One region of the Kitasatospora sp. NPDC089913 genome, then DNA from elsewhere that is predicted to be linked to it. Evidence: riboswitches for the same ligand, from Rfam matches in the RefSeq annotation. Region 1 holds a riboswitch; each other region holds the start of a gene.
What was found. A riboswitch is a leader RNA that binds a small molecule or an ion and turns the genes downstream of it on or off. The one in region 1 is predicted to bind cobalamin.
Positions count from the first base shown of each region.

Region 1 (9,531 bases):
CTTCGAGGGCGGCCTGCCGACCCGGCAGCTGCTCGACTCCGTCGTCCCGGACCGCCCGGTCTACCTCACCAACCGCGACCACCACGGCGCCTGGGCCAACACCCGGGCGCTGGAACTCGCCGGCGTCGACCGCGACACCCCCGACCCGGCGGACGGCCGGATCGAGCGCGAGGCCGACGGCACCCCGAGCGGAGTGCTCCAGGAGGGCGCCACCGGCCTGGTGGCCCGGCTGGTCCCGCCGATCACCGCCGCCGACCGGCTCGACGGACTGCTGCGGGCCCAGCGGCTGCTGCACTCGCTCGGCATCACCGGCTGGCAGGACGCGCTGCTCGGCGAGTTCAACGGCCAGCCGGACCCGTCCGACGCCTACCTGGCGGCCGCCCGCTCCGGCGCGCTGACCGCCCGGGTCAACGGCGCGCTCTGGTGGGAGCGCGAGCGGGGCGCCGAGCAGATCGCCGGGCTGGTCGAGCGCCGCGCCGCCGCCGCGCACGGCAGGTTCCGGGCCGGCTCGGTCAAGATCATGCAGGACGGCATCGCGGAGAACTTCACCGCCGCGATGACCAGCCCCTACCTGGACGGCTGCGGCTGCGCCACCGCCAACTCCGGCCTCAGCTTCGTCGACCCCACCGCCCTGCGCGAGTACGTCACCGCCCTCGACGCGCTGGACTTCCAGGTGCACTTCCACGCCCTCGGCGACCGGGCCGTGCGCGAGGCGCTGGACGCGGTCGAGGCGGCCCGCGCCGCCAACGGCCGGCGCGCCACCCGCCACCACCTCGCCCACCTCCAGGTGGTCCACCCGGACGACCTGCCCCGGTTCGCCCGGCTCGGGGCGGTCGCCAACATCCAGCCGCTGTGGGCGGCGCACGAGCCGCAGATGGACGAACTGACCATCCCCTTCCTCGGCCCGGAGCGCGCCTCCTGGCAGTACCCGTTCGGCTCGCTGCTCCGGGCCGGGGCGACCCTGGCGGCGGGCAGCGACTGGCCGGTGAGCAGCCCGGACCCGCTCGCCGGCCTGCACGTCGCGGTCAACCGGAGGGAGCCGGAGGCCGAGGACGACCGGGTGTTCCTGCCCGAGCAGCGGCTGGACCTGGCCTCCGCGATCGCCGCCTACACGGCCGGCACCGCCCATGTGAACGGGCACGACGACGCCGGGGTGCTCGCGCCCGGCATGCTGGCCGACCTGGTCGTCCTGGACCGCGACATCCTCACCGGTCCGCCCGAGGAGATCGCGTCGGCCCGGGTGCTGCGCACCTACGTCGGGGGCGAGCCGGTCCACGTCACCGACTGATCACGCGTCAACTGCCGTTCGGGCCCCGGGGGTGCTTCCCCCGGGGCCCGTCGCGTTCCGGCGGCGGGGGTTCCGACGCGCCCGGCCGGAAAGGGGCTCTGGACTTACTAGGACGTCCAACTATATGGTCGGAACAGGTCCGCGGTGTCAGGGAAGCCGGTGTGAGTCCGGCACGGTCCCGCCACTGTGACCGGGGAGTTCGTCCTCGCAGGAGTTCGGCCACTGGCAGCCAGCCGGGAAGGCCCGGGGGCGCGCGTCGATCCGGGAGTCAGGATACCGGCCGCGGATGGTCCGTGTTTTCCACGAGGATGGAGACGACACGCATGAATCCGGGCTGCTTCCGCTCCACCGCCCCCGGCTGTGCCGTGCCGACGAGCCCCGGGGCGCACCCGCGCTGACGGTTCGTCCGCCGACGCCGTCATGCGCCGAGCGCACCACCGTGCGCCCGCGCACCGGCGCGGCCTCCACTCCTCCTCTCCCCATCCTGTCGAGAGAAGGAACCGATGGTCCCTGACCTGATCGTCCCCGAACTGACCCATTTCGTCGGCGGAAAGCGCACCGCCGGGACGTCCGGCCGCTTCGGCGACGTCCACGACCCCAACACCGGGCGCGTCCAGGCCCGGGTGCCGCTGGCGAGCCGCGCCGAGGTCGAGGCCGTGATCGCCGACGCGGCGCAGGCCCAGCCCGCGTGGGCGGCCTGGAACCCGCAGCGCCGGGCCCGGGTGCTGCTGCGCTTCCTCCAACTCGTCGAGCAGGAGCGGGACGCGCTCGCCCGGCTGCTCTCCGCCGAGCACGGCAAGACCGTCGCCGACGCCCACGGCGACCTGCAGCGCGGCCTGGAGGTGGTCGAGTTCGCGGCCGGCATCCCGCACCTGCTCAAGGGCGAGTTCACCGACAACGCCGGCACCGGCATCGACGTCTACTCGATGCGCCAGCCGCTCGGCGTGGTCGCCGGCATCACCCCCTTCAACTTCCCGGCGATGATCCCGCTCTGGAAGGCCGCGCCCGCGCTGGCCTGCGGCAACGCCTTCGTGCTCAAGCCCTCCGAGCGCGACCCCTCGGTGCCGCTGCGGCTCGCCGAGCTGTTCCTCGAGGCCGGACTGCCGCCCGGCGTGCTGAACGTGGTGAACGGCGACAAGGAGGCCGTGGACACCCTGCTGGAGGACCCCCGGGTGCAGGCGGTCGGCTTCGTCGGCTCCACCCCGATCGCCCAGTACGTCTACGCCACCGCGGCCGCCCACGGAAAGCGCGCCCAGTGCTTCGGCGGCGCCAAGAACCACATGATCGTGATGCCCGACGCCGACCTCGACCAGGCGGCGGACGCGCTGGTCGGCGCCGGCTACGGCTCGGCGGGCGAGCGCTGCATGGCGATCTCGGTGGCCGTCCCGGTCGGCGAGGAGACCGCCGACGCGCTGGTGGCCAAACTGGTCGAGCGGATCGCCGCGCTGAAGGTCGGCCGCTCGGACGACCCGGCGGCGGACTTCGGCCCGCTGGTCGGCCGGGACGCGCTGGAGCGGGTCCGCGGCTACCTGGACCTCGGGGTCGAGGAGGGCGCCGAACTCGTCGTCGACGGGCGCGACTTCCGGCTGGAGGGCCACGAGGAGGGCTTCTTCCTCGGCCCCTCGCTGTTCGACCGGGTGACGCCGGAGATGCGGATCCACCGGGAGGAGATCTTCGGGCCGGTGCTCAGCGTGGTCCGCGCCGCCGACTACGAGGAGGCCCTGCGGCTGCCCAGCGAGCACGAGTTCGGCAACGGCGTGGCCATCTTCACCCGTGACGGGGACACCGCCCGGGACTTCACCCGCCGGGTGAACACCGGCATGGTCGGCGTCAACGTGCCGATCCCGGTGCCGATCGCCTACCACACCTTCGGCGGCTGGAAGCGCTCCGGCTTCGGCGACCTCAACCAGCACGGGCCGGACTCGATTCGCTTCTACACCCGCACCCGCACGGTGACCTCGCGCTGGCCCTCCGGGGTCAAGGAGGGCGCCAGCTTCACCATGCCGACGATGGGATGAGCGCCGTGCACGATCTCACCGACGACCAGCGTGCGATCGCGGAGACCACCAGGGCCTTCGCCGACGAGCACCTCGCCCCGAACGCGGTGGAGTGGGACCTCGCCAAGCACTTCCCGGTCGACGTGCTGCGCAAGGCCGGCGAGCTCGGCCTGGCCGGCGTCTACGTCCGGGAGGAGTCCGGCGGTTCCGGCCTCACCCGCCGGGACGGCGCGGTGGCCTTCGAGGCCCTCGCCACCGGCTGCCCGTCCATCGCGGCCTACCTCTCCATCCACAACATGGTCGCCTGGATGGTCGACCGCCACGGCGACGACGCCCAGCGCGCCCGCTGGCTGCCCCGGCTCTGCACCGCCGAACACCTGGGCGGCTACTGCCTGACCGAACCCGGCGCCGGATCCGACGCCGCCGCCCTCGCCACCCGGGCCGTCCGCGACGGCGACCACTGGGTGCTCGACGGCGTCAAGCAGTTCATCTCCGGCGCCGGCAGTGCCCAGGTCTACCTGGTCATGGCGCGCACCGGCGGCCCCGGGGCGAAGGGCGTCTCGGCCTTCCTGGTCGACCGGGACGACCCGGGCGTGTCCTTCGGCGCCAACGAGCGCAAGATGGGCTGGAACGCCCAGCCGACCCGGCAGGTGCTCCTGGACGGCGTGCGGCTGCCCGCCGACCGGCTGCTCGGCGGCGAGGGCGAGGGCTTCCGGATCGCCATGCGCGGTCTGGACGGCGGCCGCCTCGGCATCGCCGCCTGCTCGCTCGGCGGCGCCCAGAGCGCGCTCGAGCGCACCGTCTCCTACCTCGCCGAACGCGAGGCCTTCGGCGCCCGGCTGCTGCACGCCCAGGCACTGCAGTTCCGGCTCGCCGACATGGCCACCGAACTGGAGGCCGCCCGGGCCCTGTTGTGGCGGGCCGCCGACGCCCTGGACCGGGGCGACGCCCGGGCCCCGCAGCTGTGCGCGATGGCCAAGCGGCACGCCACCGACACCGGCTTCGAGGTGGCCAACCAGGCGCTCCAACTGCACGGCGGCTACGGCTACCTGGCCGAGTACGGCATCGAGAAGATCGTCCGCGACCTGCGGGTGCACCAGATCCTGGAAGGGACCAACGAGATCATGCGCGTCATCGTGGCCCGCGGCCTGACCGGGGCCGCGTGATGGGCGACGGCACCACCGATGAGGTCCTGGTCCAGCGCGAGGGCCGCACCGGCCTGATCGTCCTCAACCGCCCGAAGGCCCTCAACGCCCTCACCCACACCATGGTGCGCCGGATCACCGAGGTCCTCGACGACTGGGAGCGGGACCCGCGGGTCGCGACCGTCGTCGTCACCGGGGCCGGCGACCGGGCCTTCTGCGCGGGCGGCGACATCGTCGCCATCCACCGCGCCGCGACCGGCGGCGATCCGCGCGAGGTCGAGGAGTTCTGGCGCGACGAGTACCGCCTCAACGCCAGGATCGCCCGCTACCCCAAGCCCTACGTCGCGGTGATGGACGGCATCGTGATGGGCGGCGGGGTCGGGGTCTCCGCCCACGGCAGCGTCCGGATCGTGACCGAGCGCACCAGGATCGCCATGCCCGAGGCGGGCATCGGTTTCGTGCCCGACGTCGGCGGCACCTATCTGCTCGCCCTGGCGCCCGGCGAGCTGGGCACCCACCTCGCCCTCACCGCCGGCTCGGCCGGCGCGGCGGACGCGCTGCTCTGCGGCCTCGCCGACCACTTCGTGCCGGCCGGGCGGCTGCCCGCCCTGCTCGACGACCTGGCCGAGTCGACCGTGCACGACGCCCTCGCCCGGCACGTCGGGCAACCGCCGGCCGGCCGGCTGGAGCGGCAGCGGGAGTGGATCGACACCTGCTACGCGGCCGACAGCGTCGAGGAGATCCTCGAACGGCTCGCCGCGAGCGGCGAACCGGAGGCGAAGGAGGCGGCCGACCGGATCACCGCCAACGCGCCGACGGCCGTCAAGGCGACGCTGGCCGCGCTCCGCCGGGCCCGGGAGCTGGGCCCCCTGGAGGCGGTGCTCGACCAGGAGTACCGGAGCTCCTGCGCGGCCCTGGCCACCCCGGACCTCGCCGAGGGCATCCGGGCCCAGGTGATCGACAAGGACCGCGCACCGCACTGGAGTCCGGCCACGCTGGACGCCGTCGACCCCGCCGCCGTGGCCCGCTGGTTCGCCCCGCTGGGCGAGCGGGAACTCGGCCTCGCCGACCTCACCCCCCTGGAGCGCTGGTGACCCACCGGATCGGATTCGTCGGACTCGGAAACATGGGCGGCCCGATGGCCGCGAACCTGGTCAGGGCCGGTCACACCGTCACCGGCCACGACCTGGTGCCGGAGGCCCGGGAGCGGGCGGCCGGCCAGGGCGTACGGATCGCCGCCTCGGCCGCCGACGCGGTCGCGGACGCCGAGCTGGTGCTCACCATGCTGCCGACCGGACGCCATGTGCTGGAGGTCTACCGGGAGTTGACCGCCGCGGCGACGGACGCGCTGTTCGTCGACTGCTCCACGATCGCGGTCGGGGACGCCCGGACCGCCCGGGACCTCGCCCGCTCGTCCGGCCACCGGGCCCTGGACGCCCCGGTCTCCGGCGGGGTCCCGGGCGCCGAGGCGGCGAGCCTGACCTTCATGGTCGGCGGCGCGGCGGAGGACTTCGCCGCCGCCGAACCGGTGCTGGCGGCGATGGGCCGCAAGGTGGTGCACTGCGGCGACTCCGGCACCGGGCAGGCCGCGAAGATCTGCAACAACATGATCCTCGGTGTGTCGATGATCGCGGTCGCCGAGGCCTTCGTCCTCGGCGAGAGCCTCGGTCTGAGCCACCAGGCCCTGTTCGACGTCGCCTCCACGGCCTCCGGCCAGTGCTGGGCGCTCACCAGCAACTGTCCCGTCCCCGGCCCCGTCCCGGCCAGCCCCGCCAACCGGGGCTACCCGGCGGGCTTCGCGGCCGCCCTGATGGCCAAGGACCTGGGCCTGGCCGCCGACGCCGCCGACGCCTCCGAGGTGCCCGCCGAACTCGGCCGTCGCGCAGCCGAGTTGTTCACCGCTTTCGCCCAGGGCGACGGCGCCGGGCGGGACTTCTCGGCCATCATCACCACCCTTCGGGAGGACGCCGTATGAGCTACGAGACGATCCGGGTCGAGCGCCACGACCGGGTGGGCCTGATCACCCTGGACCGGCCGAAGGCCCTGAACGCCCTCAACACCCGGCTGATGAACGAAGTCGTCGAGGCAGCACGGGAGTTCGACCGGGACCGGACGGTGGGCGCGGTGGTCGTCACCGGCTCCGACCGGGCCTTCGCCGCCGGGGCCGACATCAAGGAGATGCAGTCCCTGGAGTTCGTCGACGCCTACCTCGGCGACTGGTTCGCCGCCTGGGACGGTTTCGGCGCCCTGCGCAAGCCCGTCGTCGCCGCCGTGGCCGGCTACGCGCTCGGCGGGGGCTGCGAGCTGGCGATGCTGTGCGACGTGCTGATCGCCGCAGACACCGCGAAGTTCGGCCAGCCGGAGATCAAGCTCGGCGTGATCCCGGGCATCGGCGGCTCGCAGCGGCTGACCAGGGCGATCGGCAAGGCCAAGGCGATGGAACTGTGCCTGACCGGCCGCACGATGGACGCCGAGGAGGCCGAGCGGGCCGGTCTGGTCTCCCGGATCGTCCCCGCCGACCGGCTGCTCGACGAGGCCCTCGCCACCGCCGCGGCGATCGCCGCGATGTCCGCCCCGGCCGCGATCATGATGAAGGAGTCGGTCAACCGGGCCTTCGAGACCACCCTCGCCGAGGGTGTCCGCTTCGAACGCCGGCTCTTCCACGCCACCTTCGCCACCGCCGACCAGAAAGAGGGCATGACCGCCTTCGCCGAGAAGCGCCCCGCGGAGTTCGGGCACCGCTGACACGCTGACACCGCTGGCAGCACTGACACTGCCGACACTGCTGACACCGCGGCGCCGGTGCCCGGGGCCCTCTTCGCCGAAGGGGTCCGGGCACCGGCGCGCTCCGCCCCGCGCCCCCGCCGGGCGTCACGTCATCGGGAGATGTGCGCCTCGATGCCGTCGAGCACGAAGTCGAGGCCCGTCCGGAAGGTGCGGTCGGCGTCGAGGTGGGCGGCGTCGCGCACCACCGTGGCCAGGGCGGGGAACCGGCCGGTGGCGAACGCGCGTTCCAGGTACGGCCCGAGCGAGCGCTGCCACTGCTTCTCGTCCATTCCGGTGGCCCGCTCGGCCCGCCGCTCGGCGATCTCCCGGCGCACCGCGCCGATCACGTACGCCTTGACCGCGGCGACCACCGGCATGACGGCGTCCACGTGGATGTCACCCAGCGCGGCCACCAGGGTCTCCCCGCCGGCCAGCGCCTCCGGTCCGAGCTGGGGCCGGCCGCCCAGCAGATCGGCGAGCCATTCGTGCTCGTGGACGGCGCTCCGGGTGGCTTCGGCATGGGACCGGAGCACCTCCCGCCAGTGGTCGCCGACCGGCCGGATCCCGGCGTGCACGGCGTCCACCATCAGGTCGAGCAGCTCCTCCTTGCTCGCGATGTAGCCGTACAGCCGCATCGGACGGACGTCCAGCTCGGTCGCGACCTTGCGCAGCGACACCGCGTCCAGGCCGTCCGCGTCGGCGAGACGGATCGCCGTTCGCACGATCCGGTCCCGGCTCAGCGGGGCCGGAACGGGTCGATCCGGCGGCTCCGGCCTTTCCCACACCAACATGACGCTCACCATACAACGCATCGGGCGATACAGTGTATCGACCAGTACGGTGTATCGAGGTGCGCCGGGGGTGTACCGAAGGGGGAGGCACATATGACCATCGCCATCGTCGGAGCGGGTCTCGGCGGACTGACACTCGCCCGGGTGCTGCACATGAACGGCCTGGAGTGCGTCGTCCACGAACGCGAGTCCTCGCGCCACGCGCGCGGCCAGGGCGGCATGCTCGACATCCACTCAGGTCAGCGCGCCCTGCGCGAGGCGGGTCTGCTCGACCGGTTCTTCGCGATCGCCCGCGGCGAGGGCCAGGACATGCGGCTGCTCGAGCCGGACGGCACCTTGCTGCTCCAGGAGGACACGCCCGACGACGCCCCGCTCGCACGGCCCGAGGTCGACCGCGCCGACCTGCGCGACCTGCTGCTGGACTCCCTGCCCGAGGGCGTGGTGCGCTGGGGGCACGCGTACGAGTCCGCCGACGCCGGCCGGCTGCGCTTCGCCGACGGCAGCAGCGCGACGTACGAGCTGCTGGTCGGCGCGGACGGCGCGAACTCCCGGGTCCGCGCGCTGCTCACCGACGCCCGCCCGGAGCACACCGGCCACAACGTGGTCGAGGTCGGCATCCCCGACATCGACCGCACCCACCCCGGCCTCGCGGCGATGGTCGGGCGCGGCACCTACTGGGTGCTCGGCGACGGACTGTCCCTGGCGGCGCAGCGCAACGGCGACGGCCGGGTCCGGATCGGCCTCGGCTTCCACGACACCGCCGCGGACTGGTTCGCCGGCAGCGGGATCCCGTTCGACGACCCGGCGGCCGCCCGCGCGCGGCTGATCGACCTGCTCCCGGGCTGGGACCCGCGCTTCACCGCGTTGATCGCGGCCTGCGACGACACGATCGTGCCGAGGTCGATCACCACGCTCCCGGTCGGCCTGACCTGGCCGTCGAAGCCGGACGTCACGCTGGTCGGCGATGCCGCGCACCTGATGCCGCCGGTGGGACAGGGCGCCAACATGGCGCTGCTCGACGGCGCCCTGCTCGGCCTCGCGCTCGCCGCGCACCCGGACGACTTCCCGGCCGCCGTGGCGGAGTACGAACGCGAGATGTTCGAACGCTCCGCCGCTGCCGCCCGGATGTCCACGGAGATCCAGGCGACGCTCCGGGCGCCGGACGCCGCCCGGAAGATGCTCGCGTTCTTCCGGCCCGACTGACGGTGGCCGGGTGCGGCCGGACGGGCCCCGGTCACCCCGGTCCGGTCCCGTCCGGTCCGGTGCGCCCCGCCGAGGCCGTCGCGGGCAGTGGCGGGGCGGCGGAACGCGGTCAGTCCTCCGTGCGGCGGAGCAGATAGGTGTCCATGATCCACCCCTTGCGCTCACGGGCCTCCGCGCGCAGCCGGGCGATCTCCGGCGCCGCCTCGCCGAGCGGACCGGAGACCAGGATCTCGTCCTCGCCGCCCAGGTAGGCGCCGTAGTGGATGTGCACGCCCTCGGGGTCGATCCGGCCGAAGGCGGCCTGGCCGTCGAGCATCACCACCGTGTCCTCGGCGCCCGGC
Region 1 is NZ_JBIVGI010000025.1:67,199-76,729, reverse strand. It holds gene ACIPYS_RS30435 (amidohydrolase) at 1-1,288, shown strand, start outside; cobalamin riboswitch at 1,397-1,588, shown strand; gene ACIPYS_RS30430 (CoA-acylating methylmalonate-semialdehyde dehydrogenase) at 1,792-3,306, shown strand; gene ACIPYS_RS30425 (acyl-CoA dehydrogenase family protein) at 3,303-4,451, shown strand; gene ACIPYS_RS30420 (enoyl-CoA hydratase/isomerase family protein) at 4,451-5,524, shown strand; gene mmsB (3-hydroxyisobutyrate dehydrogenase) at 5,521-6,405, shown strand; gene ACIPYS_RS30410 (enoyl-CoA hydratase) at 6,402-7,175, shown strand; gene ACIPYS_RS30405 (TetR/AcrR family transcriptional regulator) at 7,307-7,987, opposite strand; gene ACIPYS_RS30400 (FAD-dependent oxidoreductase) at 8,081-9,190, shown strand; gene cobF (precorrin-6A synthase (deacetylating)) at 9,300-9,531, opposite strand, start outside.

Region 2 (9,531 bases), on a different contig from region 1:
GGTTGAGACCGGCACCGTCACACGGACGGACTGTCGGAGGCCGCGGTGACGGGCGGTCAGGCCGCCCGGTGCGTGCGGCGGCGGGCCGAGAACCGGCGGGCCACGAACACGGTGGCGACCGCCGCGGCCGTGAAGAGCAGCGTGTTGGCCACGACGCCCGCGTCCGTCAGCCAGGCGGGGTCGGAACCGTCGGGCAGTCTCGTTCCGGTGAACAGGCCGCCCACACCGGTCAGCAGGCCCCGGACGACGTAGACCGCCACCAGGGCGACGAGCCCGACGGGCAGCGTCAGGACGACGGCCGCGAGGTAGAACCGTCCGTTCCCGGTCGCCCCGCCCAACGCGGCCGACACCGCGACCAGGGCGACGTAGCACGCCGCCGCCCACCTGGAAGTCCTCATGTGGAACCGTCCCCCTGCTCGAATGTCCGGCGGTGCGGTGGCGCCGCACGGTGATGCTCCTCGCTGCCGCGCGTTCCCGCCACCCCGGCGGAACGAGCGGTGGGCCGCAGGCCCCTGCTACCGCGCCCGGGGACCCGCGACCCGCGGCGTGTCCTGGATCAGCTGCCGTACCGCAGCGAGACGGTGTCGCCGACGTGGACGGTCGTGGCGCGGGTGGCGGCGGCGGCCGTGCCGCCGTCCAGGACGACCTTCCAGGTGGACGGACCGCTGTTGGCGGTGCCGTTGATCGCGGTGATGGTGCCCGCGCCGGTGGACGGCGTGACGGAGGTGACGCAGCCGCTCGGCGTGGCGGTGGCGGCGGCGTCGAGGACGTCGCCGAGGGTGACGGTGCCGCCGGTCGGGGTGAGGGTGACGGCGCAGACCTTCGGCGTGGCGGTGCCGTTGTCGACGACGAGGGCGAGGCGGGCGGCGGTGCCGGCGGTGAAGGCGGAGGTGGCCGCCCACGCCGGTTCCCCGGCCGCGACCGGTGCGGGCGGGGTGGCGGTGAAGCCGGCGCCGGCGACGGCGCGAAGCCCGTCGACGGAGGCGTAGGCGGAGGGGACGGTGTCGGTGGACAGGTACTTGAAGCCGCCGCCGGGCTTGAACTGCTGGGCGATCAGGAAGTCGACCGGGGTCTTGCCGGTGCCGCTGGTGAAGTCGGTGCCCTGGGGGTTGATGCCGCAGGCGTTGAGGCCGGAGACGGCCCAGCCGTTGGAGTCGGTGTTGGCGCCCCACATGGCGTTGAACGCGCCGGAGGACAGCAGCTTGCCCTTGAGGAAGTTCTTGGCGGCCACCACCGCGGCGTCGGTGTTGGGGACGCCGCCGACGCACAGGGAGGCCATGGCCGCGCCGGTCATGTCGATGTCGCTGCCCTTGCCGAGTTCGGTGGGGTCGCCCGCGGCCTTGCTGTAGTTCCAGCCGCCGTCGGTGTGCTGGTTGGCGCGCACGGCCGTGACGGAGGCGTCCAGCAGGGCCTGCGGCACGCGCTTCGTCCCGCTCTGGGTCTTGGCGCCGCCGAGGGCGAGCAGCCCGAAGACCGTGCCGTTGAAGTTGGCGGACGGGCCGTAGTAGCCGGGTTCGGCGGTCTGCCAGTACGCGACCAGGTCGGCGATCAGGTTGCGGCCGGGGCCGACGCGGGCGGGGTCGATGCCGGCGGCGTAGGCGTTGAGGGTGCCGCGCTGGTAGTCGGTCGCGACGGGGGAGGCCCCGGGCCAGCCGGCGGCGGCGAGCTGGTTGCGGTAGACGAGGCGGGCGTTCTTGGTGGGGTCGCCGCCGGGGGTCACGTCGGCGGCGGCCGTGCCCGCGGCGGCGAGGGCGCTGAAGGCCCACTCGTTGGAGAGCCCGCCGCCGGTCACGTAGCTGCCGTCGGCGGCCTGGAGGGACTTCAGGTAGGTCACACCGGTGCTCTTGGAGGTGGCTATCTGGGCCGGGGTCGCGGTCGCGTGGGCCGGAACGGCCGACAGGACCAGGGCACCGGCCGCCACCGCGACGGTCACCGCGGAGGCGGCACGGGACGGGACGGAGCGCGGGAGGGCGGGAACGGGCACGGGGACTCCTCGGAGTGGCGGGCGCCGATCCGGCCCCGGCCCGGGCGCCGGTGCGGCGCGGGGCGGTGGGGCGGCGGCCGCCCGGATCGCGTGGGCTGGCTGTCGCTGATGCTGCGCGGCCGGGCGGGCATCCGGGCTCGGAGCGACGCCGCGCGCCGCTCCACACCGCTGCGCGTCAGCCCCGGATTCGCACCGGGTTCCCCCGCTCGGCCACCGGGGACGCTACCGCACCGCCGGAGGGACCACGAGGTGGGGAAAGCGACATGACGCACCGTTGACGCTCCTCCTACCCCCATGGTCTGATGAACCGATTTTTTCTCCTCGGCAGTCAGGGGAAGCCGGTCCGATTCCGGCGCTGACCCGCAACCGTAGATCCGTCCCCAGCGGCGGATGAGCCGGAATGCCTGCGCCGAGGTCCTGTTCAGGAGTGCTTGCGTCGTCGTGGACTACGACGCGGTCCGGGCGGTTCCTCGTGCGAGGGGCCGTCGGCTGCGTCGTGCGACCCGATGACCGATCGGGGAGTCGCCAGTGAGGCCCAGCAGCAGTCGTACGAGCCACGGATTCCGGGGGCTCGCGTCCCTCGTCGCGGCCAGTGCCGTCGCGGTCGCCGCGGGCGGCACCGTGCTGATCGGACATCCCGGCCGGGCCGCCGCCGACCCGATCGAGGAGTGCACGGCCACCACCGGCGCGATCGTCGCCGTCGACTTCGGCCACTGGGGCGGCGGCGTGGTCCGGGGCTGCGACGCCCACCCCACGACCGGCATGAACCTGCTGCACAACGCGGGCTTCGGCACCACCGGCACCGAGCACGACGGCCCCGGCTTCATCTGCCGGATCGGCAACGGGACCTTCGACAGCGGGACCCAGTACCCGACCGTGGCCGAGGAACCCTGCACCACCACCCCGCAGGCGACGGCGTACTGGTCCTACTGGATCGCGGAGGCCGGCCAGGACACCTGGACCTACAGCCGCTACGGAGCCCTGACCCAGAAGCCCAAGCCGGGCGAGGTCGAGGCCTGGGTCTTCGGCGGCACCGACATCGGCGGCACCAGCGGGGCGCCCACCTTCACCCCGGACTCCGTCCGCGCCAAGAACACCGGGCCCTCGCCGTCGGCCACCGCGTCCCCCTCCCCGAGCCCGACCGTCCCCTCCACCAAGCCCGGCGACCCCGCCGCGGCGGCCGCCTGGCTGGCCGCCCAGCTGGTCAACGGTGAGTACATGGGCAACTGGGCCTTCGAGGGCGCGGACTTCCCCCGGACCGCCCAGACCGCGATCGCCCTCGCCGCCGCCGGGACCCAGGACCCCGCCCTGCGCAAGGTCGTCGCCTACCTCGCCGCGCACATCGACGAGTTCCTCTTCCCGGACGGACCCGCCGGGAAGCCCGACTCCAGGGCCGCCGCTCTGCTGGCCCTGGTCGCCGAGAGCACCGAGGGCGACCCCCGGGCCTTCGGCGGCCGCGACCTGATCGCCGCGCTGACCGAGCACGTGTGCGCCGCCCAGGGCGAGAACGGCAAGTGCACGGCCGCCGGGGACTTCTACGGCGCGGCCTCGCCCTGGACCCAGGCCTGGGGCGTGATCGCCCTGCGGCGCGCGGGTGTGACGCCTACCGCGTCGGTGCTCGCGCGGTTCGCGGTGCTCCAGTGCGCCGACGGCGGGATCGCCGGCTCGATGATCGTCGCCGGGGACAACTGCGAAGCCGACCCGGTGGCCACCGGCCTCGCCGTCCTCGCCCTGCGCGGAACGGGCGGGGGCGAGGCCGTCGCGAAGAAGGCCGCCGACCGGCTCGTGGCGGGCCAGCAGGCCGACGGTTCCTACGCCCCGTACGCCGGGGCCCCCGGTGACACCGTGAGCACCGCCGCCGCAGCCCAGGCCCTGCTCGCCATCGGGCAGGGCGCCAGGCAGAGCGCCGCGAAGGCATGGCTCGGCGGCCGGCAGGGCAAGGACGGCGGCTTCCTCCCCGACGAGTCGACGACCGACGCCGACCCGGCCGCCACCGAACAGGCCGTGCTGGCGCTGACCGGCACCGACCCCAGTACCGTCCGCCACAACCCGAACGGCGCCACCACCACCCCGACCGCGCCCGCGGGCCGGACCCCCGACCTGGCCAGGGGCAGCGCCTACCTGACCGCCCCGGCGAACCTGATCGGCGGCCACTACTACGAGGCGTTCCCGGACTTCGCGGACTTCGGCCTCACCATCGACGGTGCCTTCGCCCTCGCCGCCACCGGAGCGGACGACGCGGCCCTGCGCCGGATCGTCGACTTCCTCGACCAGCAGGGCAAGGACACCGGCGAGCGCACCGTCAACGACTGGACCGGCATCGGCACCGAGTACGCCAGCGGCGGCTCCATCGGCAAGGAGGCCCTCCTGGCCGAGGTCGTCGGCCGCGACCCGCGGGCCTTCGGCGGCCACGACCTGATCGCGGCCCTGGCCGCGGCGGTCTGCGCCAAGGCCGACGACGCCACCGGCTGCGCCGGACCCGGCAACTACACCTGGGCCACCTCGGTGTTCTCCCAGGCGCTCGGCATCATGGCCCAGTACCGGGCCGGCGACGCGGCCAACGCCGCCGCCGCCGTCACCTACCTCAAGAGCCTCCAGCACGCCGACGGCTCCTGGCCGAGCCTCGTCCCCGCCACCGGCGACTCCGACGTGGACAGCACCGCGATGGCCGTGATGGCCCTCGCACTCGTCCCCGGTGACGAGGCCGCCCGGGCCGTCGACAGGGGTGTCTCCTGGCTGGCCGGCCGGCAGCTGCCGGACGGCGGCTTCCCCGGCGCGTCCGGCAACTCGACCAACTCGGCCGCCCTCGCGATCCAGGGCATGACCCTCCGCCAGTCCGCCTACGCTCCCCGGATCGCGAAGGCGCTCGACTCCCTCGCCGGACAGCAGAACGCCGACGGCGGCTTCAACGTGGCCTCCGAGGGGCAGCAGGGTTCGGACGTCCGGGCCTCCACCCAGGCGGTGGGCGGCGCGACCGGGATCTCCTTCGGCACCCTGCGCCGCGAGCTCGGCGGCACGCCGACGCCCACCCCGACCGCGACGGCCACGGGGACGCCGACCGGTTCGCCGACGCCCACCGCGACGGGTACCCCGACGGCCACGGCCACGCCGACCTCGACCGGTACGCCGACGCCCACCGCGACGGGTACCCCGACGGCGACGGCCACGCCGACCTCGACCGGTACGCCGACGCCCACCGCCACGGTCACCCGGACCCCCAGCCCCACGGCCACCGTCACGGCGACATCGACATCGACGGCGACGGCGACCGGTACCGCCTCCTCCTCCCCGTCGCCCACCGGTTCCCCCGTGCCCCCCGGCATGTCGGTCACCCCGCCCGCCGGCGGAAGCGTCGTTCAGCCCGTCGAGGGACCGCTCGCCGGTGGTGTCGACGGTCCGCGGAACGGCGGCGCGGTCCCGGCCGGACCGGTGCAGGCCCGCACGGGCACGGGGAGCCTGGCCACCACCGGAGGCGAGGCGCTCGGACTGGCGAGTGTCGCGGCACTGCTGACCGCCGCCGGAGCCGGTGCGGTCCTCGTCGCCCGCCGCCGCGCGGGCTCGACCCCGGGGCGTCACCGGTGATCCGGCGGATCGGCCGACTGGTCGGAGCCGCCGCGGCGACGCTCGCCCTCGCGGCCGGAGGAATCGGCGCGGCCACGACGCCGGCGGTCGCGGCCCCGCTGCCGATCGAGCAGTGCACCACCACCTCCGGTGTGGTGCTGGCGGTGGACTTCAGCAAGTGGGGCGGTCCGCTGCTGCGTTCCTGCGGCACCACCCCCACCACCGGGTACACGCTGCTGAACCAGGGCGGCTGGAAGACCACCGGCACCGGGCACGACGGTCCGGCGTTCATCTGCCGCATCGGCTACAGCGGCTTCCAGGGCGGCAAGCAGTTCCCCACCCCGGACCAGGAGAAGTGCGTCCTGACCCCGCCGGCCACCGCGTACTGGTCGTACTGGCACGCGGATCCGGGCCAGAACGACTGGTCGTACAGCCAGTTGGGCGCGATGAGCTACCAGCCCAAGCCCGGCAGCGTCGACCTGTGGATCTTCGGCGGGACCAACATCGAGGGCACCGAGGGCCGGCCGACCGTCGCGCCCGACACCCTGCGCGCGCACAACACCTCGACCGGCGGTGGGACGGGCACGCCCCCGGACCCGACCCCGCCGCCGACCGACCCCGGGACGGGCGGCAACGGCGGCTCCACGAGCGGTGGCACGGCCGGCGCGACGACCGGCGGCGCCGCCTCCTCGGGCGGTTCCGCCTCGTCGGGCGGAGCCGCCGCCACCGGCGGGAGCGGTTCCGCCGGAGGAACCGCCTCCTCCGGCGGTGGCACCGGATCGGGAGGCTCCTCCGCCGGCGCCGGCGCGAGCGGAGGCGGCAGCGCCGGAGGCGGAAGCGCCGCGGGCACCGGCACGAGTGGGGGAGGTGCGAGCTCGGGCGGTACGAGCGGCGGCGCCACGACCCCGAAGAAGCCGTCCACCGGGGCGACGACCCCGAACGGGACCTCCGGCGGCGCCGGACGCCCCCGGCCGGTGACGCCGGAGGCCGGGGCCCCGGCCCCGGTGCCTACGGATCCGGCACCGGAGAGCGCGGTGCCCCCGCCACCGGACGGCGCGAGCACGGAACCGCCCGCCCCGGCCCCGGCGGAGACGCCCGAGACCGTCGAGAGCACTCCCGCGGTGGCGCCGACCGACACTCCGACGGCCCCGGCGCCCGCCGCGGCGGCCGGCCCGGTGGTGATGAACGCGGCCCCGGCCGCCGACGCGCCGCACGACTCCGGGTCGATCGTCCCCGCCGTGGTGGGCGTCGTCCTCCTGGTGCTGCTGGGCCTGACCACGCTGGCTGTCGGCCGCCGTCGCCGGCGACAGGCCGAGTGACCGGGTGAGCACGCTCGACAAGCCCGCCGCCGCCCTCCCGCGACCCGCCTCCGCGCGGGCCGGGGGAGGCCGGCGGATCCCGCGCGACCTGCACCCCCTGGCCTGGTGGATCTGGGCGCTGGCGCTGGCGACGGCGGCGAGCCGCACCACCAATCCGCTGCTGCTCCTGCTCGTCCTCGCGGTACTCGGTTTCGTGGTCACCGCCCGCCGGACCGAGGCGCCGTGGGCGCGGGGGTTCAAGTACTACCTGTGGCTCGCCCTGACCGTGGTGGCGATCCGGGTGGTCTTCCGCTGCGTCTTCGCGACCGGCATCACCCCGCACGACCACCTGCTGTTCTCGCTCCCGCACATCCCCACCCCCGCCTGGTACGCGGGCATCGAGATCGGCGGCCCGGTCTCGCTGGAGGCCACCCTCTCGGCGGCCTTCGACGGACTGCGGCTGGCGTGTCTGATCTGCTGCATCGGTGCCGCCAACACCCTCGCCAACCCCAAGCGCGCCCTGCGCGTCCTGCCGGGCGCCCTCTACGAGCTCGGTGTCGCCGTGACGGTGTCGCTCAGTGTCGCTCCGCAGCTGGTGCAGAGCGTGCAACGGGTCGCCCGCGCACGGAGGTTGCGGGCGGGCCGGACCAAGGGGGTGCGCGCGCTGCGCAGCATCGTCGTGCCGGTGCTGGAGGACGCCCTGGAGCGTTCGCTGCACCTGGCCGCCGCGATGGACTCGCGCGGCTACGGACGGGCGGGGACGGCCACCCGCCGCTCCCGCCGGACCACGGGCGCCCTGATGCTGCTCGGCATGTGCGGCCTCTGCGCCGGGGTGTACGGCCTGCTGGACGGCACCGCCCCCGCCGTGCTGGGACTTCCCGCGCTGCTGGCGGGGGCCGGGCTCTGTGTGGCGGGCCTGCTGCTCGGTGGCCGCCGGGTGCGGCGCACCACCTACCGGCCGGACCGCTGGCGCGTCGCCGAGTTCGCCGTGGCCGGCTGCGGTGTGGCCGCCGCCGCCCTGCTCTTCGGGACCGTCGGCTACGACGCCACCGACCTCAACCCGTCCCTGTACCCGCTGAGTTGGCCGACCCTGCCACTCGTTCCGGTGGCGGCCCTGCTGCTGGCGGGCGCCGCCGGTGTCGTCGCGCCGCCGCCCGGCCGCCCGCCCGGTTCCACGGCCCTGCCCGCGCCGCGCTCGACCGGTGCGGCCGGTTCGGCTGTTCCGACCGGTCCGGCTGTTGCGACCGGTTCGACCGGTCGAACCGGTCCGACGACGGGCGTGACCGGCACCGACGACCGCACGACCACCGAGGTGACCAAGTGATCCGTTTCGACCAGGTGGGCGTGGTGTACGACGGCGAGGCCGCGCCGGTGCTCCGTGATGTCGACCTGTACGTCCCCGAGGGTGAACTCTGCCTGGTGGTCGGCCGTACCGGTGTCGGCAAGTCCACCCTGCTCGGCGCCGTCAACGGCCTCGTGCCGCACTTCACCGGCGGCACCCTGCGCGGCCGGGTCACCGTCGACGGCCGGGACACCGCGCACCACCCGCCGCGCGAACTGGCCGACGTGGTCGGGGTGGTGGGACAGGACCCGTCGGCCGGCTTCGTCACCGACACGGTGGAGGAGGAACTCGCCTACGCGATGGAGCAGTTGGCCGTCCCGCCGAAGGTGATGCGCAAGCGGGTGGAGGAGACCCTCGATCTGCTCGGTCTGGCCGACCTGCGCCACCGCGCGCTCCACGAGCTCTCCGGCGGCCAGCAGCAGCGGGTCGCCATCGGTTCGGTGCTGACCGCCCACCCGCGCGTCCTGGTCCTGGACGAGCCGACCTCCGCGCTCGACCCGACCGCGGCCGAGGAGGTGCTCGCGGCCGTCACCCGGCTGGTCCACGACCTCGGGGTGACGGTGCTGCTCGCCGAGCACCGCCTGGAGCGCGTCGTCCAGTACGCCGACCGGATCGCCTACCTGCCGGGTGACGGCACCGTCGTGCACGGCCCGCCCGCCGAGGTCTTCCGGAACACCGTGATCGCCCCGCCCGTCGTCGAACTCGGCCGGCTGGCGGGCTGGCAGCCGCTGCCGCTCTCGGTGCGCGACGCGCGCCGGGCCGCCGCGCCGCTGCGGGAACGGCTCACCGGGGTCCCCGTCCCGGCGCCGCGGCGGCCGTCGCCGCCGGGGGAGCCGGTGTCGGGCGAGCGGGTGTCGGGCGAGTCGGTGCTGCGCGCCGAGCGGATCGTGGTGCGGTACGGCCAGGTGGCCGCCGTGCGCGAGGTCGGACTCGACCTGCGGGCCGGGGAGGTGACGGCGCTGATGGGCCGCAACGGCTCCGGCAAGTCCTCCCTGCTCTGGGCCCTCCAGGGCTCCGGCCCGCGCCAGGGCGGGAACGTGCGGGTGACCGGGACGGACGGGAAGGCGGCCGAGGACCCCAAGCAGGTGTCCGCGAGCCGGGCCAGGCGGCTGGTGGGGCTCGTCCCGCAGACCCCCACCGACCTGCTCTACCTGGAGTCCGTGGCGCAGGAGCTGGCCCAGAGCGACCTGGAGTCGGGCGAGGGCCGGGAGCGCGGCCGGAGAGGGGAGTCCGGGCCCACGGCCCGGCAGATCCTCGACCGTCTCGCCCCCGGCATCCCGGACGGCACCCACCCCCGCGACCTCTCCGAGGGCCAGAAGCTGGCTCTGGTCCTGGCGATCCAACTC
Region 2 is NZ_JBIVGI010000014.1:204,049-213,579, forward strand. It holds gene ACIPYS_RS22465 (hypothetical protein) at 57-398, opposite strand; gene ACIPYS_RS22470 (hypothetical protein) at 557-1,984, opposite strand; cobalamin riboswitch at 2,110-2,187, opposite strand; cobalamin riboswitch at 2,270-2,411, shown strand; gene ACIPYS_RS22475 (prenyltransferase/squalene oxidase repeat-containing protein) at 2,513-5,566, shown strand; gene ACIPYS_RS22480 (hypothetical protein) at 5,563-6,864, shown strand; gene ACIPYS_RS22485 (CbiQ family ECF transporter T component) at 6,869-8,167, shown strand; gene ACIPYS_RS22490 (ABC transporter ATP-binding protein) at 8,164-9,531, shown strand, end outside.
Region 2: another riboswitch for cobalamin. It lies ahead of ACIPYS_RS22475 (prenyltransferase/squalene oxidase repeat-containing protein); the one in region 1 lies ahead of ACIPYS_RS30430 (CoA-acylating methylmalonate-semialdehyde dehydrogenase).

Region 3 (9,531 bases), on a different contig from region 1:
CGGTGCCCTCGACGAGGCCGTCGCCGACTACTTCGGCAACGCCATCGAGGTGACCGGCCGAGGCATGCCGATGACCGACCCCAGGGCCGCGCTGCTCGGTGAGGACCTCTGCCGCACCGGCACCCCCGAGGCCTGCGCCGACCGCCGGCTGGACGACCGCCGCACCACCGTCGCCGACTACGTCGGAGCCCCCGCCGGGGTCGACAACGGCGGCGTGCACCTCAACTCCACCATCTTCTCCGGCGCGTTGTGGGACATCCGGCGCACCCTCGACCCGCTCCTCGCCGACCGTCTGGTCTACCGCGCGCTGGCCGAGTACCTCACCCCGCTGGACGACTTCGTCGACGCCCGCAACGCGGTGCTCGCCGCGGGCCGCGCGCTCGGCCTCGACCGTGCCCGGCTCCGCACCGTGGCCGCCGCCTTCGACGCCCACGGGATCAAGGCCGGCTGGCAGCGCCGGATCGGCGTGGACAGCCGGCCGCTGCTGCGCGAACTCTCCACCGAGAGCGTGGCGCCGGACGTCGCGGCCGGCCGCTGGGTGGCGGCCACCGCGGGCGAGGGCGCCAAGGGCAGCATGGCCGTGTACACGGGCGCCGTCGCCGGCTCCGCCGAGCCCGCCCGGCTCAGCGCGGAGGACGGCCGCTCGCACGGCTGGCCCGCGACCGACGGTACGACGGCCGCGTGGGTGGCGATGGGGCCGGGGGCCGACGGTGGTTGGGGCATGGAGGTGCTGGCCCGGCCGCTCGACGGTGGCCCGGCGCGCAGCGTCCAGCGCGGCGCGAACCAGTACTTCGGCGATGTCCGGGTCTCCGGTGGGGACGTCGCCTTCCTGATGACGGACTACGCCACCGGCCGCGGCGGGCCGGTGCTCTCCCGCGCCGGCGCCCCGGCGGTGCCGATCGCGCTGCCGGAGGGCCACCGGGCCTCCGCCCTCGCCTTCCGGGACGGCCTGCTCGCCTGGACCGAGAGCTGGCAGGTCGGTGAGCGGACGGTGAGCGCGCCGACGGTCTACTCGCTCGCCGCCGGCAAGGTCGTCGCCCAGTACGTGGTGGACGACGCGAACGCCGCCGCCGGGACCGAGGTCGGCAGCACCCGACTGGCCGGTGGCCGGCTGCTGTGGGTCGAGACCCCCTTCGACCGGACGAAGGGCAGCACGATCCGCTCCGGCGCGCTGGACGGCTCCGGGGTGAGCGACCTCCTGCCCGCGGGCCCGAGGCTCGGCACCGGCACCGAGCCGCGCCGGATCTCCGGCCTCACCGCCTCCGACCGGGCCGTCACCTTCGCCGAAGCCGCTCGCCCGGTGACGGGCGGCACCAGGAACACGGACCTGCCCAAGCTCTGGCAGCTCCCGCTCACCGGCGGCACCCCGGAGCGGATGTCCTGCAACCGGGGCGGCCAGTACTCCCCGGTGGCCGACCGGGGGACCCGGGTGGTCTGGCTGGACGCCACGGCGGGCCGTACCGACCTCGTCGTGCGCGAGCGCGCGGCCGGCACCTGCTGACCGAAGGCGGCTGCCCCGGGGACCCAAGGGCTCTCGACCCCGAAGCCCGGCCCCCGTCCGCCCCGGTCTCCCGCCCGGCCGCCGCATCCCTGCGGCAGCCGGGCGGGTCCTTGCCGTGACCGGACCGCCGCTCCCGCCGCAGCAGGCTCGTCGCCGAAGTGCTGGTACCGACGACCCGCCTGTGCGGTCCAGGTGACGGACCACCGCCCGCCGGTCCCGGCGGCCCGGGCCGCTGAGGTCCTGTCAGCCGAGACCCGGCGACGGCGATCCGACCTCGAACCGGCCTTGACCCTCTCTCGGCCGAGCCGACATCATGAGCCGTCATGTTCTGACTCCGCCGTCGGGGGAAGTCCGGTCGAATTCCGGCGCTGACCCGCAACGGTAGGCCGCCGACGGCAGTCGGTGGCGAGCCCGAGTACCCGTCGGCGGAGGCGTGTCCCCTCCTCCCGTCGTGGTCTGCGGCCAGGGGCTCCCGGAGCCGTCGGGCGGTCCGTCCCGCGCGGTCGCCGGCGGTCGCCCGTGCGCCCAGGCCCGGAAAGGCCTCGCATGTCCGACTCCGCGCTCCGCCGCCGCCCGCTCCGCCTGCTCGCGATATCCGCGCTGGCCCTGACCGCCACCCTCCCCGCCGCCACCGCCGCCCAGGCTGCCGCGCCCGTCCCGGCCGTCACCGCGCCGGCCGTCACCGCTGCGGCCCCGGCCTCCGGCGACAACGCCACCACCTACCGTCCTGACGCCGCCGCGGCCGGCTGGCTCGCGCGCCAGCTGGTCAACGGCGACCACTTCGAGTCGGTCTTCGACGGCACCGCCTACCCCGATCAGGGCCTCACCATCGACGCCGTGCTCGCCTTCGCCGCCGCGGGCAGCGCCGACCAGGCCGCCGCCCGCGCCACCGCCTGGCTCGCCCGCCCCGACATCCTGAGCGGCTACCTCGGCGACGGCACCACCGAGGCCTACGCCGGTGCCACCGCCAAGCTCCTGCTGGTCGTCGAGGTGCGCGGCGCCACCCCGTCGGCCTTCGGCGGCGTCGACCTGCCCGCCCGGCTGCGCTCCCTGCTGACGCCGAGCGGCCGCTTCTCCGACCGCTCCCAGTGGGGCGACTACAGCAACGCCTTCGGCCAGTCCCTCGCCCTGATCGCCCTCCAGCGCACCCCCGGTGGGGTACCGGCCCCGGCCGTCGACTTCCTGGCCGCCGCCCAGTGCGCCGACGGCGGCTTCCCGGTCTCCTTCGGGCAGGCCACCTGCACCGCCGACGCCGACGCCACCGCGCTCGCGGCCCAGGCGCTCGCCGCCACCGGCCGCAGCGCCAAGGCCAAGGCGGGCCTGGACTGGCTGACGGCCCACCAGAACACCGACGGCGGTTTCGCCGCGGCCGGTGCCACCACCTCCAACGCCAACAGCACCGGCCTGGCCACCTCCGCCCTGCTCCCCGGCGGACGGTTCATCAGCGGCCTCAAGGGCTGGAGCAGCCTGGTGAAGCTCCAGCAGGGCTGCTCGGCCGACCCCTCCGTGCGCGGCGCCGTCGCCTACGACGCCAGCGGCTTCAACCCCGCCAACGCCGCCCGGGCCACCGCTCAGGCCGTCCTCGGCCTCTCCGGCCAGGGCCTGGCCGGCCTCAGCGCCCACGGCGCCCGCCCGTCCGCCCCGACCCTGGCCTGCCCGGCCCCGGCCGTGCGCCCCTGACGGTCGCCCGCCCGCCCGTGACCCGCACTGCCGCCCGCCACACCCCAGGAGCACGCCCATGACCACCTCCGTCCACCCGGCCCGCCGTACCCTCGGCGCCTTCGCCACCGCTGCGGCCCTCACCGCCGGCCTGCTCGGCGTCTCCACCGCGACCGCCCCGCAGGCGCAGGCCGCAGCCTGTTCCGGCACCTCCGGCGTCACCGTCGTCGTCGACTTCACCGCCCTCGGTGGTGGCATCGAGACCGGCTGCGCCCCGGGCGACCCGGCGAGCGGCCTCGCCGCGATCACCGGCGCCGGCTTCTCCTACTCCTTCCACCCGCGCTTCCCGGGTTTCGTCTGCAAGATCAACGCCCTGCCGACGACCTGCACCAACCCCACCGGCACCGCCTACTGGTCGTACTGGCACGCCCCGCACGGCGGCCCGTGGTCCTACAGCAGCCTCGGCGCCGGCTCCTACAACCCGGCCCCGGGCGAGGTCGAGGGCTGGTCCTTCGGCGCCGGTGCCCAGCCGGGCATCACCGCGCCCTGACCCCGGCCCCGCTCTCCCCAGGGCGCGGTCCGGCCCGGACCGCGCCCTACCGGCCGGGCGTCCTCGGGGCCTCCAACTCCACGTGGTGGACGGTGAAACCGCCCTGCAGCACCGGGGCGAACGGCGCCGGAGCCATGCAGGTGCCGACCACCGGTTGGTAGGGCTTCTGGTCGGCGTCCAGGTCGAGATTGGCCACGCCCCAGGAGAATCCGAGGCGGGCGCCGTCGCGGCCGCTGCCCTGGTAGACGCTGAGACCGATCCGCTCCTTGCGGTTCTCGGTGTCCGAGCCGATGACGGCGGTCAGGGTGGCGACCGGGCCGCCGGTGCTCAGGCAGTCGACCTCGGCCTCGGCGCTGTGGACCTCGCCGGTGGCGGCCACGCGGTGGGAGTAGCGGACCGTGCCCACGGCATCGGTGGGCAGCCCGTTCGGCGAGTTCGTCCCCGGGAGGGGGCGGGAGTAGGGCTTCGCGCGGGCGTCGACGGTGAACCGGATCTCGTCGTCCGGGGAGAAGGCGTACGAGATCCGGGCGCTGCCGCTGACGCTCGCCGTCCGCTCGGGCCGGTCGCCCCGGCCGGCGGGCCCGGACTCGCCGGACAGGGAAACCGTGGACACGCCGTCCGTGGACAGGGTGTCGGCGGAGGCCGGCGCGACGCCCGAGAGGGCGGCGAGGGCCAGCCCGGCGGCAGCGGCAACCCGTGCGGTCCGAGCAGCCCGAGCGGCACGTGCGGTCCGGACGGCGGCACGGTTGTGGGTACGAATGCGGAACATGGTGGGTCTCCCTCCCCGGCGGCCCCGTCGGCCGCCCTCTCGATGCCCCCAATCCTGGTCGCGGCACCCCCACCCGCACATGTACCGATCGGCACATCTACCGAGCTCGCCCGGCGGCTCCACCCCTGCCGAACGGCAGGGTCGGAACCGACGACCCGTCAGCCGGTCAGCCGGTCAGCTCGTCAGCCCGTCGCCACCGGCACGCCCTCCGGCCGACCGGCCAGCAGCGCCGCCACGTGGTCGGCGCAGCGGACGGCGGCCTCGGCCATGGCACCGCGGGTCATCCCCGCGACGTGCGGCGTCAGCAGGGCGTTCGGGAGCCCGAAGAGCGGTGAGGCGAAAGCGGCGTGCTCGTGCTCGAAGGTGTCGACGGCCGCCGCCGCGAGCGGGTGCCCGGGATCGCGCAGGGCGTCGGCCAGGGCCGCTTCGTCGACGATCCCGCCCCGGGCGGTGTTCAGCAGGACCGCGCCCGGCCGCACCGACGCCAGTTCGCGGCGGCCGATCAGTCCCCGGGTGCGTGCCGTGAGCGGCAGGTGGACGGACAGCACGTCGCTGGTCGTCAGCAGTTCGGTGAGGGAGCCCGCCCGCCGGACGCCGTCCTCCTCGGCCGCCGGGCCGCGGCCGAGGCCGAGGACGGTCAGGCCCAGGGCGCGGGCCCGGCCGGCCAGTGCGCGGTCGGTCCGGCCGAGGCCGAGGATGCCGAGGGTCAGTTCGGACAGGGCCCGCGACGGTGACGCCGGAGTGCGCCAGTCGCCCCGGTGCGAAGCCGCGTTGTGCTGCACGAGGTCCCGGCTCAGGGCGAGCAGCTGGGCCAGGGCGAACTCGGCGACCGCGTCGGCGTTGGACCCGGGCGTGTGGGTCACGGCGACCCCGAGGCGGGCGGCCGCGCCGAGGTCGACGTGGTCGGTGCCCGCTCCGGCCCGGCCGATCACCCTCAGCGCCTCGGTCGTGCCGGCGGCCGTGGCGGCGAGGAACCCGGCGCGCATCGGCACCCCGGCCCGGGACTTGACGGCCCGGTGCCCGCCGTCGCGCAGGGTCGCGGCGATCAGGGCGGCCTCGTCGAAGGGGTCGAAGTCGGTGAAGGCCACCCGTCCGTCCCAGTCGTAGCGGGCGCGGGCCGGGTCCGCGACCCGCCGCAGGTTCAGGGTGACCTCCAGGCCGTGGCCGAGCAGCCGCTCCAGCTCCACGCGGAGCAGGTCCCCGGGCGCCGCGTCCAGCAACAGGATCCGGTTCCGTCCCACCGGGCCCCCGTTCCGCCCCACCGGGCCCCCGTTCTGCCCCGGCCGGATCCCCACGGACGCACGGCGACGCGGGGCGACGTGACGCGGTGCGGCACGGCGCGGCACGGTGCGGCGCGGTGCGGTTGCAACGAGGGGCGCGGGAGCTGATTGATGATCACTGCCGCTGCCAAGCTACCGCGCACCCGGGGGCTTGCCGCAAGGCCCCGGGGACGTCGGAGAATCACCGTCGAAACCGGAACAGGTGTGGCGGGAGGGGGCGGGATGCGTGTGGTGCTGTCGACGTACGGGTCGCGGGGGGACGTCGAGCCGATGCTGGGGCTCGCGGTGCGACTGCGCGAACTGGGCGCGGACGCAAGGCTCTGCGCGCCCTCGGACGAGGAGTTCGCGGCCCGGTCGGCCGCGCTCGGCGTCCCCGTGGTGCCGGTGGGCGACCCGGTGCGGGCGCTGGTGACCGGTGCGGCCCCGGCGGCGCCGGTGGACTTCCCCACCCGGGTGGCCCGGCTGACGGCGGCGTCCTACGAGGCGGTGCTCGGGCAGGCGGCGGCGGGCGGCGCGGTCGTCGCGACCGGGCTGTTCCCGAGCGCGGCCGGTGCCCGGGCGGCGGCGGAGACGGCGGGCGCCCGGTTCGTCTACGCGGGCCTGCAGCCCACCGTCCTGCCGTCGCCGCACCACCCGCCGTTCCAGTACCCGGGCCGGCCTGCGCCGCCCGCGGGGGCGGACAGCACGGAGCTGTGGGAGCTGGACGTCGAGAGCATGAACGCGCTGTTCGGCGGGGCGGTCAACGCGCACCGGACGGCGGTCGGCCTGCCGGTGGTGGAGAACGTCCGTGACCACGTCCTGACCGGGCGGCCCTGGCTGGCCACCGACCCGACCTTGGGCCCGTGGCTGCCGGCCGACCTCGACGTGGTGCAGACCGGCGCCTGGCTGCTGCCGGACCCGCGCCCGCTGCCCGCCGGTCTGACCGCCTTCCTGGACGCGGGCGAGCCGCCGGTGTACGTGGGCTTCGGCAGCATGCCGATGCGCGGGGCGGAGGACGTCGCCCGGCTGGCCGTCGAGCAGGCCGTCGCCGCCGGCCGCCGGGTGGTCGTCGGCCGGGGCTGGGCGGAACTGTCGGCGGGTGGGGACGGCGCTCCGGACGACCGTTTCGTGACCGGCGAGGTGAACCACCGGGCGCTGTTCGCCCGAGTCGCGGCCGTCGTGCACCACGGCGGCGCGGGCACCACCACGGCGGCCGCCCTGGCGGGTGCGCCGCAGCTGGTGGTGCCGCAGATCGTCGACCAGCCGTACTGGGCCGCCCGGGTCGCCGAACTGGGCATCGGGGCGGTGCACGACACGGCCGTTCCGACCGCGGAGTCGGTCGCCGCCGCGCTGCGGACCGTCCTGGCGCCGCGGACCCGGGGGCGGGCCGCCGCCGTGGCCGCCGCCGTCCGCACCGACGGCGCGGAGGTGGCCGCGCGCCTGCTGCTCGACGGGTGCTGACCCGCCCCCGGGCCGGTGCGGCGCGGGACCCGGGTACTCGGGGTCGCCGGCCGGATTGCCGTGCCGCGGCCCGGGCACCCGCCCGGTGTCCGGGGGGTGAGCACCGTGGTGCGGAGGTGGCCGTGATGGACGGACCGGGCCTGTCGAGCCGGGAACGCCGCATCCTGGCGGAGATCGAGGGCGACCTGCGGGCGGACCGCCGCCCGGCCGGGGCGGGACGAGCGGGTACGCCCGACGTCCGGTGACGCGTGGCGTGCCGTCCGGCCTACTGCCGGTGACGCCCGACGCCCGGTGACGCACGGTGTGCGGACCCGAGCCTGCAACAGACCCCGGTGGAACGGGGCCGGGAAACATCGAGGACCGGAGAACATTCAAGCCGACAAATCAGAATGAACCGCTCCATGTCGGGTACCAGAACCACCGGAGCGGTCGCACAGCACCGCACGCCGTTCCCGCGCCCGCACAGGGCGCCACCTGGACCGTCGCTTGAAGAAGCCGGGCAGAGGTCTTCGGGAAGAGGGGCCGCAGTGCGCGGGCGATCACGCCCTACCCTCTCGCGGTCCGAGGCGTTCCCGCTGCCCAGGAGAACCGCCGTGTCCACAACGATGTCGGACGTCGGCCGTCGGACCGACCCGCCGCCCGTTACCCCCGATGCCCTGCCCGCCGCCGCCGACGGCGTCCCCCAGGACGCCACCGCTGTCCCGCCGACCGACATCCCGTCGCCCTGGCACCCGGCCGACCCGCCGCCCGACCTGCCCCCGCGCCCGAGCGAGGCGCAGCTGCGGGCCATGGGCAAGACCGAGGCCCGCGAGCTGAGCGACGCGCTCTTCGACCGCCTCGCCGGCCTGGCCCGCGAGACCCACGCGTACAGCTACGTGCGCGGCACCATCATCGAGCTGAACATGCCGCTGGTGCGGTTCATCGCCGGCCGCTTCCGTCACCGCCCCGAGGACATGGACGACATCCTCCAGGTCGGCACCGTCGGCCTGATCAAGGCCGTCGACGGTTACGACCCGGGGCGCGGCGTCGAGTTCGTCACCTACGCCATCCCCACCATCGCCGGCGAGATCAAGCGCTTCTTCCGGGACACCTCCTGGCCGGTCCGGGTGCCGCGCCGGATGCAGGAGTGCTACCTCGCCGTGGCCCGTGGCTCGGACCGGCTGGAGCAGGAGCTCGGCCGGCTGCCGCACCCGGAGGAGATCGCGGAGGCGCTCGACCTCGACGTCGACGAGGTGGTCGAGGGTCTGATCGCGGGCCGGGTCTACCGGCCCAACTCCCTCGACGCCCCGCGTGAGCAGGACACCGACGAGTCGGGCAGCGCGCTGCTGGACCGGCTCGGCTCGTGCGATCCGGGGATCGAGCTCGCCGACTTCCGCACCGCCGTCCGGCCGCTCCTCCGGCAGCTGCCGCGGCGCGAGCAGACGGTGCTCGAAATGCGGTTCTGGGAGGACCGGACCCAGTCCGAGATCGCCGCGCGGATCGGGGTCTCCCAGATGCACGTGTCCAGGCTGCTCTCCGCCACCCTCGCCCACCTGCGCGAACAGCTGGACGACCGGGACGCGGCGGGTTGGAGCGACGACCCGGACGGTCCCGGGTCCTCTTCGGAGCAGGGTCGAGGCTGACTCCACGAGGCTGGTCCGGGCGGCCGACTCCGGGCGGCCGACTCCGGGCGGGGCGGCCGCACCCCGGGAGTCCGGAGGGCGCCGACCCGGTATCCGACGGACGGAACGGAGCAGACCCTCCGACCGGGAATTCCGGTGCTTCCTCGTGTTTCCGGCCCCCCGCAGCGGATACCCGCGCTGCGGGGGGCCGTCGGTACGAGAGAGGAGAGCGCGGTGGCAGCGGAGGTTCCCGACCGCGTTCCGGAGCGGCTCCGACCGTCTCCGCAGGCACCTGTCGGCAGCCTGACCTTCGGCGCCCGCCACGTGTGCCGTCGGCCGCGCCGTGCGCAGCGTCCGCAGCGTCCGCAGCGTCCGCAGCGTCCGCTCCGGCGTTCCCCGGCGCTCGCCGCGACCGGCGGTTCGATGACCACGGCCGCCGACGGTGCGCGCCGCCCGGTACCGAAGCGCCTGGACCCCGCACCGATCCACGGACCCGCCGCACGGGCCGGGCCCGGCTGCGAACGCGCCCGACCGGCCGCCGCGAACGAACAGGAGCATCCGTCATGACCCGCCGCCCGCCCCGCCCGCCCCCCGGGGCCGTCACGGCCGCCCCGGACCAGTCGGTCGGACTCACCGTCCGCACCCGGCCGTCGGCCCTCGGCACCGTGCTCTCGCTGCACGGAGAGCTCGACCTCGACACGGTGGCGGTGCTGCGCGAGGCACTCGACCGC
Region 3 is NZ_JBIVGI010000023.1:146,317-155,847, reverse strand. It holds gene ACIPYS_RS29465 (M4 family metallopeptidase) at 1-1,501, shown strand, start outside; cobalamin riboswitch at 1,804-1,943, shown strand; gene ACIPYS_RS29460 (peptidase) at 2,048-3,181, shown strand; gene ACIPYS_RS29455 (hypothetical protein) at 3,240-3,710, shown strand; gene ACIPYS_RS29450 (hypothetical protein) at 3,757-4,479, opposite strand; gene ACIPYS_RS29445 (NAD(P)-dependent oxidoreductase) at 4,662-5,720, opposite strand; gene ACIPYS_RS29440 (glycosyltransferase) at 5,982-7,199, shown strand; gene ACIPYS_RS29435 (RNA polymerase sigma factor SigF) at 7,793-8,821, shown strand; gene ACIPYS_RS29430 (STAS domain-containing protein) at 9,364-9,531, shown strand, end outside.
Region 3: another riboswitch for cobalamin. It lies ahead of ACIPYS_RS29460 (peptidase); the one in region 1 lies ahead of ACIPYS_RS30430 (CoA-acylating methylmalonate-semialdehyde dehydrogenase).